3 regions of the Paenibacillus sp. LjRoot153 genome follow, and region 2 is predicted to be linked to each of the others. Evidence: riboswitches for the same ligand, from Rfam matches in the RefSeq annotation. Region 2 holds a riboswitch; each other region holds the start of a gene.

Region 1 (5,768 bases), 6.0 Mb from region 2:
GTCGAGCCTTCCAGCTTGATCGAGCCTTTTTCCCCGTACAAATTAATCGTCGCTGCAAAGCCCGGAGCAATGCTGGTCGAGGCCATGATTGTACCGAAAGTCCCATTTTTAAATTGCAAAATAGCTAATCCTAAATCCTCGGCTTCCATCTCGTGCGTCTGAGTAGCCACTTTGCCAAAGACGGTGTGAACGTCTCCTGCGAACCACAGCAGCAGATCTAAGCAATGAATCCCTTGGTTCATTAAGGCCCCACCATCCTCAGCGATCGTTCCGCGCCATTCCGCGCTATCATAATAAGACTGGGATCGATGGAAGGGCAGCGATACCTCGACTAGCAGAAGTTTTCCGAGTGCGCCTTCATCCAACACCCGTTTAATGGCTTGATTCTGAGCCTCAAACCGCCTCTGTGAAATGACAGAGAGTGTAACATTCTTCGCTCTTGCCGCTTGCACAAGCCGCTCCGCGTCGTTCACATTCATACTGATTGGTTTCTCTATAATCAGATGCTTGCCTGCATTCACGACTGCAAGCCCGATGGCCGCGTGACTACCGCTTGAAGTCGTGACACAGACGATATCCACATCGGACCTGGCAAGGAGCTCGTGATAGTCCGTCGTCCAGGAGCAGCCTTCACGATCTGCAACCGCTTGCGCCTTCTCTTCCGTTCGGCTAGATACCACAACCAGACTTGCCTCTTCGATATGACGGATGGCCTCGATATGAAAATCAGCGACCGATCCACAACCGATAATGCCGAACCTCCAGTTAGCCAACCCTATACCTCCTCAAGCAGAGCTCGAAGCGCATCCAGCGTCATTCGCGTACCTGTCAGCTGACTGCCGCCTTCCGGAACAAAATGCGTTTCAATTGTATACAACCCCTCATACCCATCCGCTTCAAGCGCCTTTATCTGAGCCACCACAGCTACATTGCCAGAACCGAGAGGCACACATTTCGGTGTTCCATCTTGACGAATGTAAGCATCCTTCAGATGGACATGTGCCAAAGCATCCTTCATGTACTGGTACCCGCTCGGGAATGCCTCTCTGGCGCCATAAGCTTCGTTGCCTGGATCCCAAAGGCCCCGAACCGCTGGAGAATCGACGGCGGATACAAGTGCCGCCACTTCCTCCGCAAAGCCTCCATTACAGGAAGGCTCATTCTCTAAGAGCAGGACCACGCCTTCCCTCGCTGCGATGTCGCCTGCCCTTTTTATATAATGAACAATCTCATCACGATGCCGCTGTGGGTCCATTTCCCGCCAAAACGAGAAAATACGAATGCGTGTCGTCCCCAGCAGCTTAGCAATTTCGATCACTCTATCCAGTTTCTTAAAATGTTCTTCTATACTCTGTTCCTTCTGACCAAACGTGTCCCCCGATTCAACCAATCGCTTCGGATCCAACGCGCATTTAAACAAAGGAGATGCAATGGCAGAGACATATAACCCACGCTCTTCGACCATTTTGCGAATGCCAACGATCTGATCGTCATCTAATACGGATACATTGATGCCATTCACAACTCTTACTTCGACATGTTGTAAACCCTGTTCTGCAGCCCAATTCAACGCTGTCTCGAAATCCGGAGATACTTCATCCGTCAGTACGCCTAATCGATTCCAAATCAATGAATAACCTCCAACTTCGCTTAAGAATGCGATTCTGATTTCTTCTTATTTTCCTAACTATACCAAGATTGTCTGGGGCAAAGTTGACGTTTCTATTGAAGTAAGTTTACATTTTTTTCGCTTTCACTCGGCAGTGAACATCTTGCCCACTCCATGAAAATCATAACTAGTAAATAAAAGGAATTTGAGTGCATATGTGGAATAGATGTATATACAGAATATGAGTCTTTGTAACTAGTAGAAGTAGTTCTTTCGTTCATGAAAAAAGGAGGTAAATGTATGAAATCGACGGGAATTGTAAGAAAAGTAGACGAATTGGGACGGATCGTTTTACCTATTGAGTTGCGTCGGACACTCCATATTGAGATCGGTGACGCCATCGAGGTCTATGTGGACCCTGAGCGTATTACGCTCAAGAAGTATATGCCTGCTTGTGTGTTCTGTGGTAATTTCGAGGACATGACCTATTTCAAAGGGAAGCTCGTTTGCGGCAACTGTATTGATGAGATAAAATAACGATTGCAATAATTAGAAATAAAGTGTAGATTAAATACCTAAGTGCATAATCACGGGAGCTTGGTGAGACCAGGCTGAGAGGATAGTTATAACTATCGACCGTTAAACCTGATCTGGATAATGCCAGCGGAGGAACACAAGATCTCTTTGTATACCAAGAGACCGCCTCTATTTATAGATGCGGTCTTTTTTTCGCAGCATGAATCCTCCGCTTGATTAAAATCAACTATTAGGAGGCAAGGTAAATGTCAATGGAAACTAGTAATGAAAAGGTCGCTTCTTCAACATCCGCTTTTCCGGGAAGCAAAAAAGTTTATGTCGAGGGCTCACGAAAGGACATCAGGGTCCCCATGCGTGAAATCAAATTGAGTCCTACTACTGGGGCTTACGGAGAGCAGGAAAACGCCCCTGTTCGTGTGTACGATACGAGTGGTGCTTATACAGATGAGGAAATCCAAACCGATATTCGTGCAGGTATTGCGCCTAATCGTTTGAATTGGATTGTAGAACGCGGCGATGTTGAAATATATGAAGGAAGAACGATTAAACCGGAAGATAACGGATATACCAAGGAAGAGAACGTTACCGAAGTTTTTCCAGGCTTACATCGTCACCCGATGAGAGCGAAAACAGGTCGTAACGTAACCCAGATGCATTATGCACGTCAAGGTATCATCACGTCCGAAATGGAATATATCGCGATTCGCGAAAATGTATCTCCGGAATTTGTGAAAGACGAAGTCGCTCGTGGTAGAGCGATTATCCCCGCCAATATTAATCACCCTGAAAGTGAGCCTATGATTATTGGACGAAACTTTCTTGTTAAGATCAACGCGAATATTGGGAATTCAGCTGTATCGTCTTCCATTGAAGAAGAAGTGGAAAAAATGAGATGGGCTACTCGCTGGGGCGCTGATAATATTATGGATCTCTCAACGGGTAAAAACATTCATACCACCCGGGAATGGATTATTCGTAATTCCCCTGTTCCTATTGGTACCGTACCTATTTATCAAGCACTAGAGAAAGTGAATGGAAAAGCAGAAGATTTGACGTGGGAAGTGTACCGTGACACGCTAATTGAACAAGCTGAGCAAGGTGTCGATTACTTTACGATTCATGCTGGTGTTCTGCTGCGTTATGTTCCTCTTACGGCCAAACGAGTGACAGGTATTGTTTCACGAGGCGGCTCCATCATGGCAGCCTGGTGTCTCGCCCACCATCAGGAAAACTTTCTGTATACCCATTTTGAAGAGATTTGTGAAATCATGAAAACCTATGATGTATCCTTTTCATTAGGAGACGGTTTACGCCCAGGATCCATTGCAGATGCGAATGATGAAGCCCAGTTTGCAGAACTAGAAACATTAGGTGAACTCACCAAAATCGCTTGGAAACATGATGTACAAGTCATGGTAGAAGGTCCTGGTCACGTACCCATGCATTTAATCAAAGAAAATATGGATAAACAACTTGAAATCTGTGACGAAGCTCCATTTTACACATTAGGACCCTTGACTACGGATATTGCGCCAGGCTATGACCATATCACTTCTGCCATTGGAGCAGCGATGATTGGCTGGTTTGGCACTGCCATGCTCTGTTATGTAACGCCCAAAGAGCATTTGGGCTTGCCCAATAAAAACGACGTTCGTGAAGGGGTTATCACTTATAAAATTGCTGCTCATGCCGCTGATTTAGCCAAAGGACACAAAGGTGCCATGGACCGCGATAATGCATTATCCAAGGCACGTTTTGAATTCCGCTGGCATGATCAATTCAACTTATCCTTGGATCCAGAAAGAGCCATTGAATACCATGATGAGACACTTCCTGCAGAAGGTGCCAAGGTCGCTCATTTTTGTTCGATGTGCGGTCCTAAATTCTGCTCCATGCGAATTTCCCAAGATATCCGAGACTTCGCTAAACAACAAGGCCTTGAGGAAGCTCAAGCCATTGAAAAAGGGATGAGTGAAAAGTCAGAGGAGTTTAAGAAAGCGGGCCACGCCCTATATACGTAAGTAATGGCATAGAAAAAAAAGGGTTGCTGCGGCAACCCTTTTACTTTTCTAACCTTCAGCCGACGCTCGGATCATAAGAAGATCGTAACTAGCAACGACGCCTCCCTGTATGCCGAACTTATCCTCGTATTCCTGGTACATCTTGGCGAACAGGCGTCGCGTGCTGATGCCATGCAAAGCAACAGCTTCTGATGTGCTAGCTCCCATTCCTTTTACCGAAAAGAGGAAATCTCTTACGGAAGCATACGTTTCCTTTCGAACCTCACGCTCAAATTGGATATTTGAAAATCCAGCCTCCTTAAGCCACTCCTTCCACTGATCAGTCGATTGAAAGGATAAGCCATGCCTCTGCGGCTCCATGCCGCTAGCTCGATAAACTTCATGAAATGACTTGTGCAGTTCATGGAACGTATCAGGTCCGAAGGTAGTGAACACCAGCATACCTCCAGGACGTAGCAGCCGTCGAAGATGGCCTAGCGTTGACCCTTGATTGCTCAGCCATTGAAAACAGGCGTTAGAAACGATGAGATCAAATGAGTTCGAAGGAGCATCTAGCGCCCACACCTCAACATCAGCATGAAGAAATTGCAAGCGAGCCGATAGGCTTTTGTAGGACTCCGAATCGTTTACCGCACTAGAAAGGACTCGCTGTTCAGCCGCTTTGATCATCTCAGGTGCGATATCAAGTGCAGTAATAGATACAGAGGATAACTCCTTCAGCAAAATTTCAGTCAGAGCACCCGTGCCGCAGCCGATCTCAAGTAGGTTGAGTCCGTCTGCGTCACGATCGCCCACCCATCCTGTGAGTGACTGAGCAAGCCGGTCTGCCATACTACGCTGCACACGAGAATGACGGTCATACGAACCTGACGAACTACGGTTAAATTGACGCTGAATCGCAGTTATCCTAGTGCTCATGCCACCATCTCCTCAGTGTATCAACTGTGGCCGCTTCCCTATCCAAAAACGGTACATGCCCACAATAAGGAATGGTAAGTAACTCTGCTTGAGGCAATCCTGCAACAAGCTCTAACGCAGCGTTGTAAGGACAAATCTTATCCTCAGTGCCGTGAACAACAAGAACGGGACAATCGATCATCGGCAACTTAGACAAGACTTCCTCACTTCGTAAAATCTGGAGGCCCGAGATGAGTCCCGCTGTTGTCCAGCACCCGGAATACGGGAGATTCCTCCCGTGACCCGTTCCTATTTTAGCTTCCGTAAATAGGTTCTGTCGAAATTTGGTTTCAACGTCTTGCGGGTTCTGCTTGAGCTCGATAATCATCTGTCTAATGGCAGCAACGGACCATCCGAGGCCCGTCTCTTCCTTTGTCCTGGTGAAACGAGCATTTGCCGCAAACAACACAAGCCCATCCCCGTAGCCTTTGGCCGCTAATCTCAGTGCCAATAGTCCGCCGAGCGACCATCCGCAGATCAGAAGCCTGCTACGATCCTCCTTCGTTTGAGGAGCTAATCCATTCAAAGACAGGATATTCTCGGCGGCCGTTTCAGTCAGGAGCAGCATTTCCTCAGGAGAACCAGCCTCACTGTAATCGACTGAAATATGATGAAAATCTGGCAATAACTCACGCATGGGATCA
Region 2 (5,768 bases):
GAGAATCAAAACAGCCGTCTACATGCTGCGCCATTCCGCCCTGACCGTCACCGAAATTGCCGAGTTTATCGGCTATAATGATCCTTCTTATTTTTATCGTGTATTCCGAAGAATGACCGGGTTAGTGCCAACCGAGCTAGTTTCAGATCGTGAAACCATTCGAAAATAATTACATCGTTCCGCCGCCGAGACGTACGTTAGCTGGAATTTGTTCAGGACCTTTGTTGATATAGTCGTGAATGAATGTACCGACACTAGCTTCATCGAATTTGGCGAGTGACATTGTTTTCGTCCAAGCTGTAACCACGACCTCTTGATCGGCAGGCACATCCACATTAGGTACTGCGAGAACACCAGCACCAGCCGTCTTGAAGTGGGTCAAATATTCAAGTCGATCGAGCAGCTCCTTCGGTGCATCGGGATGGTAATGGATGATGATATCGCCATGCTCCAAGTTGTGGACAAGCATCTCGTAACCAGGTCTTTCCTTATAGAAACCGAATTTCAAATCATGAGGGCTATGCGTACCTGAAGTAGGAATTTTCATGTCGTACATCAAGGTGCCATCTTTATGATCGCGCCCGTAATCTTTATCTGTTGTGACCTGAATATTGGCATGGAAATTAAGCTTATCTAGGCTGTACTTGCCTGCGGAGCTTTGAATAAGTGAAGTACCGACGCTGCCGAGAGCGATAATGAGCAGGGCATGTGAAAGAAGGAGCCATGTTTTATGTTTCTTTTTCAGTGCTTGCTTTTCAGCCTTTTTCAACCGCGAGGTGTTGTCTTTGTTTATTTTTGCTGCGAGCACATAACCAATGATAGCTGCAATGAATAGAGCTAGTCCGATATAGAGCAATATGGTCATCATTTCAATCCCTTTCTGCATCGTGGAATGATCCACCCTGAATAAGTTCCATTATTGAAAAATAATGAAGACACTACAAATTGTAGTTTTTCTAAGGGGTGGAAGTCAACTTCTAATGTTTTCCTGATTTTGGAATGCCAAATAAAGGGTTTGAAGAACTATTTGTTGAATGGTGTAGAGAAATGTCTGATTTTGTAGAAAGTTATTTAGGGGGGAGTAACAATGACGGATCAACTGCTTGAATTAAACAGAAGGAACAGCTTAATGGTTAAGCTTTTATGGGCGTGTCTTGCCCTTGGGGTCGCGGCTGCGTATACATCCGCATCCATGATGATAAGCCTTTCCTCGGTCGGTGTACCGATTGCCATTGTATGCACGATTTTAACCTGGAAGAAGATTGCTATTCCGTATACGAAGTATGTTATTGCAGTTGGGCTTAGTGCGATTTCTTATTTTTTCATGTCACATAGTGCATCTTTGTTTGGTCTGTTTATTTTGTACCTAAGCTTAGCCCTCATTTCTTTATACATGGACTATAAGCCGCTCGTACTGAATGGTGTACTCGGACTGATTAATTTGAACTATTACATAACAACGCTAACTCCACATGTAGATCCCATTGGGGTTAATGTTTTTTATCTGCTCACGATCATGACACTCATCGGTCAAAGTCAGATTGGGAGAAGAATGTTAACGAACGTTGCCAGAAGTGCGAAGGAATCGGAGCTTGCTAAAATCAAGACCGATGAAGTACTGTCAGGCGTGCGTACAACGACAGAAGTGCTGGGTACATCGAGTGGAAACCTGCAAGAGAATGCTACGGTAACAGGTAGAATTACGGAGGAAGTCGTTGCTGCCTTTCAGGAGATTACGATCGGTATTGAATCACAAGCGTCCAGCATTAACGATATTACATCAGCTATTCAGAATGTGAATGAGACGGTGGAACAGACCACTGCGGCATCGAATACGATGAGCAGCAGATCTCAGGATACGGCGAGAATGACGAACGAAGGCAAGACCCAGATGGAAGATTTGTCGCTCAAAATCAATGATATCACCGTCATCGTCACCGAGACTTCCGATATCATGAATGAAGTGAATGAAGAAAACGTGAAAATCGGGAATATCGTTTCCACCATTGCAGAAATCGCGAACCAGACGAATCTATTGTCGCTGAATGCTTCAATCGAGGCTGCTCGTGCAGGCGAGCATGGCAAGGGCTTCTCCGTTGTAGCCAACGAAATTAGGAAGCTGGCGCAGAACGCGCACATTGCATCGACGGATATTTCAGAAATCCTCGGCTCAATTCAGGCCAAAGTTGTGAAAGCCGCCCAGAAGGTTGCCGTTGGCATTACTGCCGTAGAATCCGGGAAGAAATCGACAGTTAGCGTCAATCAATTGTTCGAGGTTATCAATTCGAATACAGCGGAAGTGATGGAGCAGGCGGGGCACCTGCAGCGCATGAATCAACAATTGCAGATCTCATCGCAGCGTGTAGCGGAAGAGATGACGTCTGTTGCAGCAATTACCGAGGAGTCCGCAGCATCCGTTCAAGAAGTGCTGGCTAGCGCGGAAGTGCAGCAGCATCGGGTGCAGAATATCGTAGACAGCATCCGTCAATTAAACGGATTGACGCAGGATCTGAAGCATCTGATTGAGAAATAAATGTGCACGAGGATCCTTTGGGAAAAAAAGGATTGCCAAAGAGCGGCTAATCCGCTACAGTTAAGCCAAATGAATAGCAACACGGGTGCTTGATGAAGTCAGGCTGAGATAGTGGCCCTAATGCCACTGACCGTTAATCTGATCTGGATAATGCCAGCGTAGAGACCTGATGTGCTTTTTTTATGCACAAATGTTCAAGCCTGCCGGTATTTCGGTGGGCTTTTTTTGTCCTTTAGGGGCAAGGAGACCATGTATCCAAGGTTGGCGTGTTCGCCTATCTCATTGACAAATATGAATGGGAAAAAGGAGTCGAGAAGAAGATGGCGCAAAGGGAAGCAAGCAAAAAAGGGTTGAAGCTGACAGATATTTTGATCACGATTGTTATTTCAGCAGTGTTTGGTGTGATTTATCGGATTTGGGGACCGATTTATGATCTCATGAAGCCCCTAGGCTTACATGCGGAGCAGTTGAGCTATGGCATGTGGTTCATGGCGGCAACTTTCGCGTTCCTCGTGATCCGCAAACCTGGTGTTGCTCTGTTGGCTGAATTGGCAGCGGCAACGATCGAGGCCTTGTATGGCGGCCATTGGGGTGTGGCGACGCTTGTCTTTGGATTACTGCAAGGGCTTGGTGCTGAGCTGGTGTTCGCGGCTTTCCGCTATCGTCGCACCAATGTGGGGGTAACTATTCTTGCAGCTTTCGCTTCAGCCATCATGTCCATTTTTGTGGATACGTACTATGGCTACATCGATCAGCTGGCTTTCTGGAATTATACGTTATTCATTGGTTTACGTTTACTGGGCAGCGCTTTGATCGCTGGCGTATTCGCCTACTATTTGACGAGCGCCTTGTCTCGCACGGGTGTGCTGAATCTGATTCGACCTGTTTCCAAAAAAGATTACGACGTATTGGGGTAACGAGATGAGTGAAGGAATGAGCGTTACGAATCTACGGTTAAAATATCCCGGCGATGACGCCCCCCTGATCTTTCAGGGGGTTTCCTTTTCCATCGAGCCTGGTGAGAAGGTGCTGCTTCTAGGACCTAGCGGCAGCGGGAAATCGACGCTGCTTCAAGTGCTGAGCGGAATTGTCCCGGACATGATTGAGCTTCCGCTCAAAGCGGATGAGATTCGCAGGCCTAGCCGGTGGGGGTATGTATTTCAAGATCCAGATACACAGTTCTGTATGCCTTATATTGACGAAGAAATCGCGTTCGTGTTGGAAAATCAGGAAGTGCCGCGGGCAGATATGCCTGCGCGCATTCGGTATTATTTGGACTTGGTCGGGTTGCATGTGCCCGATGCGCATACGTTGATTAGTACGCTGTCTCAAGGAATGAAGCAGCGTCTAGCGATTGCTAGCGTGCTGGCGCTTGAGCCGGAGGTACTCTTTCTCGATGAGCCCACGGCATTGTTGGATGAAGAAGGTACGAAACAAGTGTGGGACACGATTCGAGCGATTAGCGGGGACAAAACCCTCCTCATTGTTGAGCACAAAATTAGCGGCATGCTGGATTTGCTCGATCGGTTGATCATCCTGACACCCGAGGGTAGGGTTCTAGCGGATGGACCGCCGAATACCATGTTCGAGCTGTACAAAGAGCAAATGAGGGAATATGGCATTTGGTATCCTGAGGTGTGGGAGGATTACGCCAAGGAGAATTTGCTTGCGGATGTGAGGGGAGAGGACCAAGGGAATATGGAGCCCACAAGTGTGGTGCCGCTGGCGCCCGTTATGGTCTTTCAGGATTTCGTCGGTGTTCGCGGCGGGCAGATCAGGACCTCTGTGGATAACTTTATCGTCTATCCAGGTGATTGGATCACCGTTGTCGGCGCCAACGGTGCAGGCAAAAGCTCGCTCCTCCTCGCGATCATGCGGCTCATCCCAACCCGCGGAAGCTGTGTGATCGCGGGCGTGAAGGGCAACAAAGTCGAGCACCTTGCGGAGCAAGTCGGCTTTGTGTTCCAGAACCCGGAGTTCCAGTTCGTCACGAACTCCGTGGAGGAGGAGCTGACCTATGGCTTGCCAGAGGGTCAGCCAAAGAACGGGCAGTGGGCAGCGGCTGAGCTGCTGCTCCGAGAATACGACCTGCTCGCGCTGCGCGAGCGGCACCCGTTCCAGCTCTCGCTGGGCCAGAAGCGCAGGCTCAGCGTGGCGTCCGCGATGGTTCGCGGGCCACGCATCCTGCTGCTGGATGAGCCCACCTTCGGGCTCGATGCGCGCGGCACGCTGCGCATGCTCGAGCAGCTGGAGCGGCTGCGCGCCAGCGGAACTGTGATCGTGATGGTGACCCACGATCACGAGATCGTCCAGCGCTGGGCGACCCGCGTCTGGCAGGTCGAGGCGGGGCGCGTGACCGAAAGTGCTCCTAAGCTGTCTGCCCACGTCGTGCATGCCGTCACGGGAGGTGAGCCGCTGCTATGCAAATAACGTTCAGCTTTCGTGAGACGTGGCTGCACCGGGTGAACCCGGGAGTGAAGCTCGTCTTGTCGATTCTGCTATTCATCGTGGTTGTCTTCACACATAACCTCAACATGATGCTGTTCCTGACGTTAGGCGCCTTGCTGCCGTTGGCGCTATTATCAGGACATCCTACGAAGAGACTGTTACTATATGCGTCGCCATTTCTGCTGATTTTCGTGTCCTCCACCGCGGGGATGATGATGTTCGGTAACGGGGAGACCGAATGGTTTCATCTCGGGATTATTCGAATCACCGAGGAGAGCTTCTACCGCGGAATCCATCTTGGTTTGCGCGGCATACAGGTAGCCTCCGTAGGCTTGTTGTTCAGCTTGACCACGCGGCCTGTCGCCTTGTTCTATGCGATGATGCAGCAGTGGAAGGTCGCGCCGAAGTACGCGTACAGTTTTCTGGCAGCATTGCGCATGCTGCCTGTCATCTTGGAGGAGCTGCAGACGCTTCGCTATGCGCTCAAGGTCAGGGGCAAGCGCAAGCAGCGGAATCCGCTGACATCGTGGTATACCACGATGCGGATGATCGCGATCCCGCTGCTGGCTCAAAGCATTCGCCGTGCCCATCGGACGGCGGTGGCGATGGAAGCGAAGCGTTTTTCGATGAGTCGCAAACGCACGTATTATTATGTATCCACTTACTCTAGGTTGGATGTATATTACAGTCTCTACTGGGTCGTACTGATTGCAGCATCCTATTGGCTAGCAGTTACGTGGCCGCTTCTAAGCAGTGTAGATGTGCGTTAAAAAAAGAGCAATCCAAC
Region 3 (5,768 bases), 6.8 Mb from region 2:
TGGGACAGGTTTCGGGCTTTGTTTTCAAAGCAGAGAACGAGCCGACACTATATCTCGCGGGAGATACGATTTGGTGTGACGACGTACAGCAAGCGTTGGAAACGCATCTGCCAGATTGGACAATCGTCAATGCGGGTGGTGCACAGTTTGAAGTGGGGGATCCCATCACAATGGATACGAACGATGTGGTAAGCCTGTGCCGCTACGCGCCCTTCACGAAAATCGTTGCCGTGCATATGGATGCGATCAATCATTGTCATGTGACGCGGGAGGATCTGCGGAATAGATTGGCAGTGGAAGGGTTGCTGGAGCAGGTCGTGATTCCGGAGGATGGGGCTTGGGTGACCACGTTCCGCAACTAGAGAATAAGTAAAAAGCACACTCATCTTAGGATGAGTATGCTTTACGGCGTTAACCAATTTTATTTACCAAGTAAAATTTTCGTATACGGAGAATCGATAGGCAGCATGATGACCGGCTCCCCTTTAAATGACACCAAGTAACTATCCAACGTACGGTAGAAATTGTAGAAAGCAGGGTCCTGGCCGTAAGCCGAGTTGTAAATTTTAGCCGCTTCTTGCTCGCCTTCAGCTACAATTTTCTTCGCATCCGCTTGGGCTTGAGCAATCAACTCACTTGCCTGTCTGTCGGCTTTGGAGGTGATTTTCTTGGACTCCTCATCGCCCTCGGATAAGTACTTCGCCGCAATGGATTGGCGGTCGGAGATCATCCGTTTGTACACGCTTTGCTTGTTAGAATCAGGCAGATCCGTGCGCTTGATGCGCACATCGACGATTTGAATCCCGTAGTTATCGCGCGCCATCAACTCGGAAACTTCCTTCGTAATCTCATCGTTCAAGTTACCACGTTGTGTGTTCTCACTAATGATATCGCTGTAATTGATCTCTGATAATTTCCGTCTAACGGTGTTATACACAGCGGCATCAATACGCTCTTCCCCGCCTGTGATCGATTGAATCGTGCGCAAGAATTGCTGAGCATCATCAATGCGCCATACCGTATAGTTATCGACTTCGATGGGCTTTTTATCTTTGGTCAAAATAGAAGTAGGTTTGCTGTCATACACCATCTGATATTTAGGAAGCGTGCGAACCGATTCGATGAATGGAATTTTAAAATGAATGCCAGGCTCCGTTTGAATGCGAACGGCTTCTCCGAATTTGAGCACGACGCGGTATTGTCCTTCTTTGACAATAAAGATGGAGATTAGGAAGAAAAAGACGAGAACGACACCAAGGATGGATCTCAGAATCCATTTGCTTTGTAAGGTCATTTCGCAGTCCCTCCAGTCGTACCAGTTGCAGCAGCAGGTGTGCGCAACAGCTCATTAATTGGTAAATATTTGACCGTTTCGCCGGTGCTGTCGCTGATGAAAATTTTGGCGTTCGGTAATATTTTTTCTAACGTCTCGATGATAAGCCTGCTCTCTGTTACCGATTTATTATTGGCATACTCCGCATACAGGGCGTTAAACTTTGCCACATCCCCCTGCGCATTCAAAATCCGTGATTTCTTCTGGGCTTCGGCATTCTCAAGCAGTGCCTGAGCGTTACCGCGCTCCCTTGGAAGGATATCATTTTCGTATTTCGTCGCTATGTTAATCTTCGTGTTTTTCTCTTCACGTGCGTTGGTTACATCTTTAAAAGCATTCTGTACATCGCCAGCTGGCGGCTCGATATCTTGGAATTTCAAATCGACAATATGAATTCCTGTTTGATATTTCGTTTGCATCTCAATCAAGCGTTCTTTGACCTTGCCTTGGACCTCGGTTTTTCCTTCTGTAATGGCAAAGTCGAGCGCAGTAGCGCCGATAACCGAACGAATCGCTGCACTCGCGGAGTTACGTAGGAATAATTCTGCATTATCAATATTGTACAAGTAGTTGCGCATGTCACTGATATTCCATTCCACGACGGCATCAGCGGATAAAATATTTTCATCCCCCGTAATCATCATCGCTTCTTCTTCTACGGGAGTGATTTTACCACCCACTTCACGGAAGCCAATTTGGATACGTTGTGTTTTTTTGGCAGGAAGTACAATGACCTGTTGAATAGGAAAAGGGAGTTTAAAGTGAAGCCCAGCTTCCTTCTCGGTCGTATATTTGCCTAATGTTAAAATAGCCGCCTTCTCATGCTCTTGTACCGTGTAGAAGGTGGACGATCCAAAAATAAGGACGAGAACGATAACAAGGCCGATAACAATTTTGGTCATCAAGCCCGGCGGGAGTGAGGAGGGTCTTCGTCGATCGGGTTCTGGCAGTACAAATGGTTCCATGGCAAACACCCCTTTAATATAAGATTTACTGATATGCTATACGGGAAGTTTTGGAAATGGTTTCAATAGGAAAATTGTTATTTCCAAGAGTTGGCTGTCATGCTATGATGGTTAGTAATTGCATACGAATGAATCCCTAGGGGCGCCGAGAGGCTGAGACAGTGCAGACTGAACCCTTTGAACCTGATCTGGTTTATGCCAGCGGAGGAAAGTGGAACGAGCTTTGGAGCCGATTTTATATCTGTTTACGATGAGGCAGCCTACAACCACTTTCCTGAGGAAAGTGGTTTTTTTTGTATTTACTTGCAAAGTGGGGATGGAGAGTACTGGTTAAAGAGAAGTGTTTCGTGGAGAGGAGTCGAGCTTTGCGTGTCACAGAAAGAACTGCATGTCATATCGGGCGGTAAACATACATGGTCAGAGATCGCAAAGATTGCGGCGCAGATTCACCCGTATGTCACGGCGATTCATATTCGCGAGAAAACGAAGTGCTTGGACGAAGTATTTATCGGCGTTCAGTACTTAGTAGAGCAAGGTATTCCTGCCAAAAGTCTGTACGTTAACGGCTTTCCTTCTATCGCTCTAGCCTTGCAAACAGGGGGGCTTCAGCTTCCAGGCACGACGCCATCTCTTGTTACTCAGGATGAGTTTTGCCGGGGGATACAGCGCATTGGAGTCTCTGTGCATCATGCAGATGAGGCGAAATGGCGTGAAAAAGAGGGGGCCGATTATGTCATGTTCGGTCATATCTTTGCGACAAACTCCAAGCAAGGAGTTCCGCCTAGAGGTTTGGAGCAGTTAAGACAACTAGTTAATCAGGTTAACATTCCTGTGATTGCGATAGGCGGGATGACACCTGCGAGGGTAAAGCCCGTTCTGGATGCAGGAGCATCTGGGATCGCGGTGATGAGCGGAATATGGGAAGCAGCGGATCCTCTTGGAGCCGTTCTAGCCTATCATGATGAGCTTCAATAAATAGAGGTGAGCGAAATGTCAGCAGCAAGATCAGATGTCATCATCGTTGGCGGTGGTGTTATCGGTACATCCATCGCGTATTACTTGGCTAAAAGAGGGCAATCCGTCACGCTGCTAGAGCGCAGCCAGCTAGGCACAGAAGCCTCGGCTGCGGCAGCCGGCATGCTCGGCGCGCAGTCCGAGATGGAAGACACGGGCGCCCTGTTCCAGTGGGCGCGCCAAAGCCGATCCATGTTCCCCGAGTTGAGCGGGGAACTTCGAGAACTCACGGGCATCGACATCGGTCTCGTCCGTGAGGGGCTGCTGAACGTCGCGCTCAGCGACGTTCAAGAGGAGGAGCTGCGCGCGCGGGAGAAGCTTCAGCGCGCCGCGGGCGAGAAGGCCCAGTGGCTCAGCGCAGCTGAAGCCACGGCTATAGAGCCCGCGCTGAGCGGGGCGACGCGCGGAGCCCTGTACCTGCCGGGCGATGGGCAGGTAGATGCTCCGCAGCTGGCGGCGGCATTCGCGCAGGCTGCGCAGGTACTTGGGGCGAAGGTGCAACCGTTCGCCCAGGTGCAAGGGCTGCTGACCGCGCAGGAGCGCGTCATCGGCGTGCAGACGGCCGCCGGTCCGCTCTATAGCGACCACGTGGTCGTCGCCGCAGGCACGTGGAGCGGTCAGCTGCTTGGGAGCATCGGCATCGAGTTGCCGATGTATCCCGTGAAGGGCGAGTGCTTCTCCGTTAGGACGCCGAAGCCATTATTGAAGAAAACCCTGTTCACACCAGGGTGCTATATCGTTCCGAAAGCCGGCGGACGGCTGGTGGTTGGCGCGACAGTCGTGCCGAACAGCTATGACCGCAAGGTGTCGCTTTCGGGGCTAGCCGAGCTGATGGATCGCGCGAGGGGGCTGATGCCCGCACTCGGCGATGCCGAGTGGGAGAAGGCCTGGTCGGGGCTGCGCCCGCAGACCGCCGACGGACTGCCCTACATCGGCAAGGTGCCGATGGTGGAGGGGCTGTATACAGCGTGCGGTCATTACCGCAACGGGATATTGCTGAGCCCGATCACCGGGAGGGTGATGGCGAATTTGATTTTGGGCGGAGATGGCGCAGGTGAACAAGGGAATGATGCGATAGCCCCTTGGCTGGATGCCTTCAGCCCGGATTTTTCGCCAAAGACCACACGTGTGAGTCAGCAGGGTCAGGACGGATTTTCAGCCATAGGAAAGGAATTGATAAGCATTGAAATTGCACATTAATGGTCAGCAGGTAGATGTACCCGATACGATTCGGACCGTTGTGGAGCTGCTTGCGCATTTCGACCTAAGCGACAAAATGCTCGTGGTTGAGCATAACGCAGCCATTTTACATAAAGAGGATCACGCCGGTGCTGAGCTGGCGGAAGGCCACAAAATTGAGATCGTTCATTTCGTTGGAGGAGGATAAAAACATGTTAAAAATTGGTCCATATGAGTTTCGTTCACGTTTGCTGCTAGGTACGGGGAAGTTTCCTGATTTTCAGATTCAAAAACAAGCGGTGGATATCAGTGAGTCACAAATTTTGACGTTTGCGGTTCGTCGGATGAACATTTTTGAGGCGAGTCAGCCGAATTTCTTGTCGATGCTGGACACGTCGAATTTCACGTTGCTGCCGAATACCGCTGGTGCCAAAACTGCTGAAGAAGCCGTCCGCATCGCACGTTTAGCAAAGGCTTCAGGCTTGTGTGACATGATCAAAGTCGAGGTTATCGGGGATGAAATGACGTTGCTGCCCGATCCAGTGGAAACGCTGAAAGCTTCGGAAATGCTGCTGGAGGAAGGCTTTATTGTACTTCCATATACATCGGACGATGTGTTATTAGCTAAACGTCTGCAATCACTTGGCGTACATGCGATTATGCCTGGTGCATCACCGATTGGCACGGGGCAGGGTATTATTAACCCGCTGAATTTAAGCTTCATCATCGAGCAGGCGACGGTTCCGGTCATCGTGGACGCAGGGATTGGTGCACCTTCCGATGCGTCATTGGCGATGGAAATGGGAGCAGATGGTGTGCTGCTGAACACAGCAGTATCCGGTGCAAAGGATCCTGTCAAAATGGCGTATGCCATGAAACTCGCCATCGAAGCGGGACGCGCGGGCTTTGAAGCGGGGCGGATTCCGAAGAAGCGATATGCGTCGGCGAGTAGTCCGATGGATGGATTGAGTCGGGTCTAGGTTGCAGGGTTAGGTTTGTAGCTTTAGGTGTAGCTTCAGGTCTTGGAGTTGGTCTTGGTCTTGGTCTTGGTCTTCCCTTGGCTAACGGACACAGGAACCGTTATTTGGTATATATATGAAGTTTTGAAAAGCTAACGGACACAGAGGTCGCTATTCAGTCGAATTTCCTGCTCACTTGGAGAATTCAGCTGCAATAACGACTGCCGTGTCCGTTAGATTATAGAGATAGTGATATAGGCAGCGATAGCGTCTGTCATGACCGTTAGAACATAAAGTTACGAAAAGTTAGTTAAGTAG

The links. Region 2 has a riboswitch for thiamine pyrophosphate ahead of ACSQ8P_RS01755 (ECF transporter S component). Riboswitches for the same ligand answer to the same signal wherever they lie in the genome.
Region 1: linked by a shared signal. The riboswitch ahead of thiC (phosphomethylpyrimidine synthase ThiC) and the one ahead of ACSQ8P_RS01755 (ECF transporter S component) in region 2 are both predicted to bind thiamine pyrophosphate.
Region 3: linked by a shared signal. The riboswitch ahead of ACSQ8P_RS31060 (thiamine phosphate synthase) and the one ahead of ACSQ8P_RS01755 (ECF transporter S component) in region 2 are both predicted to bind thiamine pyrophosphate.

What each region holds. Positions count from the first base shown of each region.
Region 1 covers NZ_CAXUQH020000001.1:6,375,969-6,381,736, forward strand. Annotated here, with positions in the region: gene ACSQ8P_RS27505 (Gfo/Idh/MocA family protein) at 1-773, opposite strand, end outside; gene ACSQ8P_RS27510 (sugar phosphate isomerase/epimerase family protein) at 776-1,630, opposite strand; gene ACSQ8P_RS27515 (AbrB/MazE/SpoVT family DNA-binding domain-containing protein) at 1,910-2,146, shown strand; TPP riboswitch at 2,189-2,298, shown strand; gene thiC (phosphomethylpyrimidine synthase ThiC) at 2,392-4,167, shown strand; gene bioC (malonyl-ACP O-methyltransferase BioC) at 4,216-5,085, opposite strand; gene ACSQ8P_RS27530 (alpha/beta hydrolase) at 5,075-5,768, opposite strand, start outside.
Region 2 covers NZ_CAXUQH020000001.1:377,261-383,028, forward strand. Annotated here, with positions in the region: gene ACSQ8P_RS01740 (AraC family transcriptional regulator) at 1-169, shown strand, start outside; gene ACSQ8P_RS01745 (DUF3105 domain-containing protein) at 170-886, opposite strand; gene ACSQ8P_RS01750 (methyl-accepting chemotaxis protein) at 1,088-2,533, shown strand; TPP riboswitch at 2,605-2,715, shown strand; gene ACSQ8P_RS01755 (ECF transporter S component) at 2,854-3,450, shown strand; gene ACSQ8P_RS01760 (ABC transporter ATP-binding protein) at 3,455-4,963, shown strand; gene ACSQ8P_RS01765 (energy-coupling factor transporter transmembrane component T family protein) at 4,954-5,751, shown strand.
Region 3 covers NZ_CAXUQH020000001.1:7,174,456-7,180,223, reverse strand. Annotated here, with positions in the region: gene ACSQ8P_RS31075 (MBL fold metallo-hydrolase) at 1-362, shown strand, start outside; gene hflC (protease modulator HflC) at 422-1,294, opposite strand; gene hflK (FtsH protease activity modulator HflK) at 1,291-2,298, opposite strand; TPP riboswitch at 2,427-2,525, shown strand; gene ACSQ8P_RS31060 (thiamine phosphate synthase) at 2,668-3,273, shown strand; gene thiO (glycine oxidase ThiO) at 3,289-4,512, shown strand; gene thiS (sulfur carrier protein ThiS) at 4,496-4,699, shown strand; gene ACSQ8P_RS31045 (thiazole synthase) at 4,704-5,471, shown strand.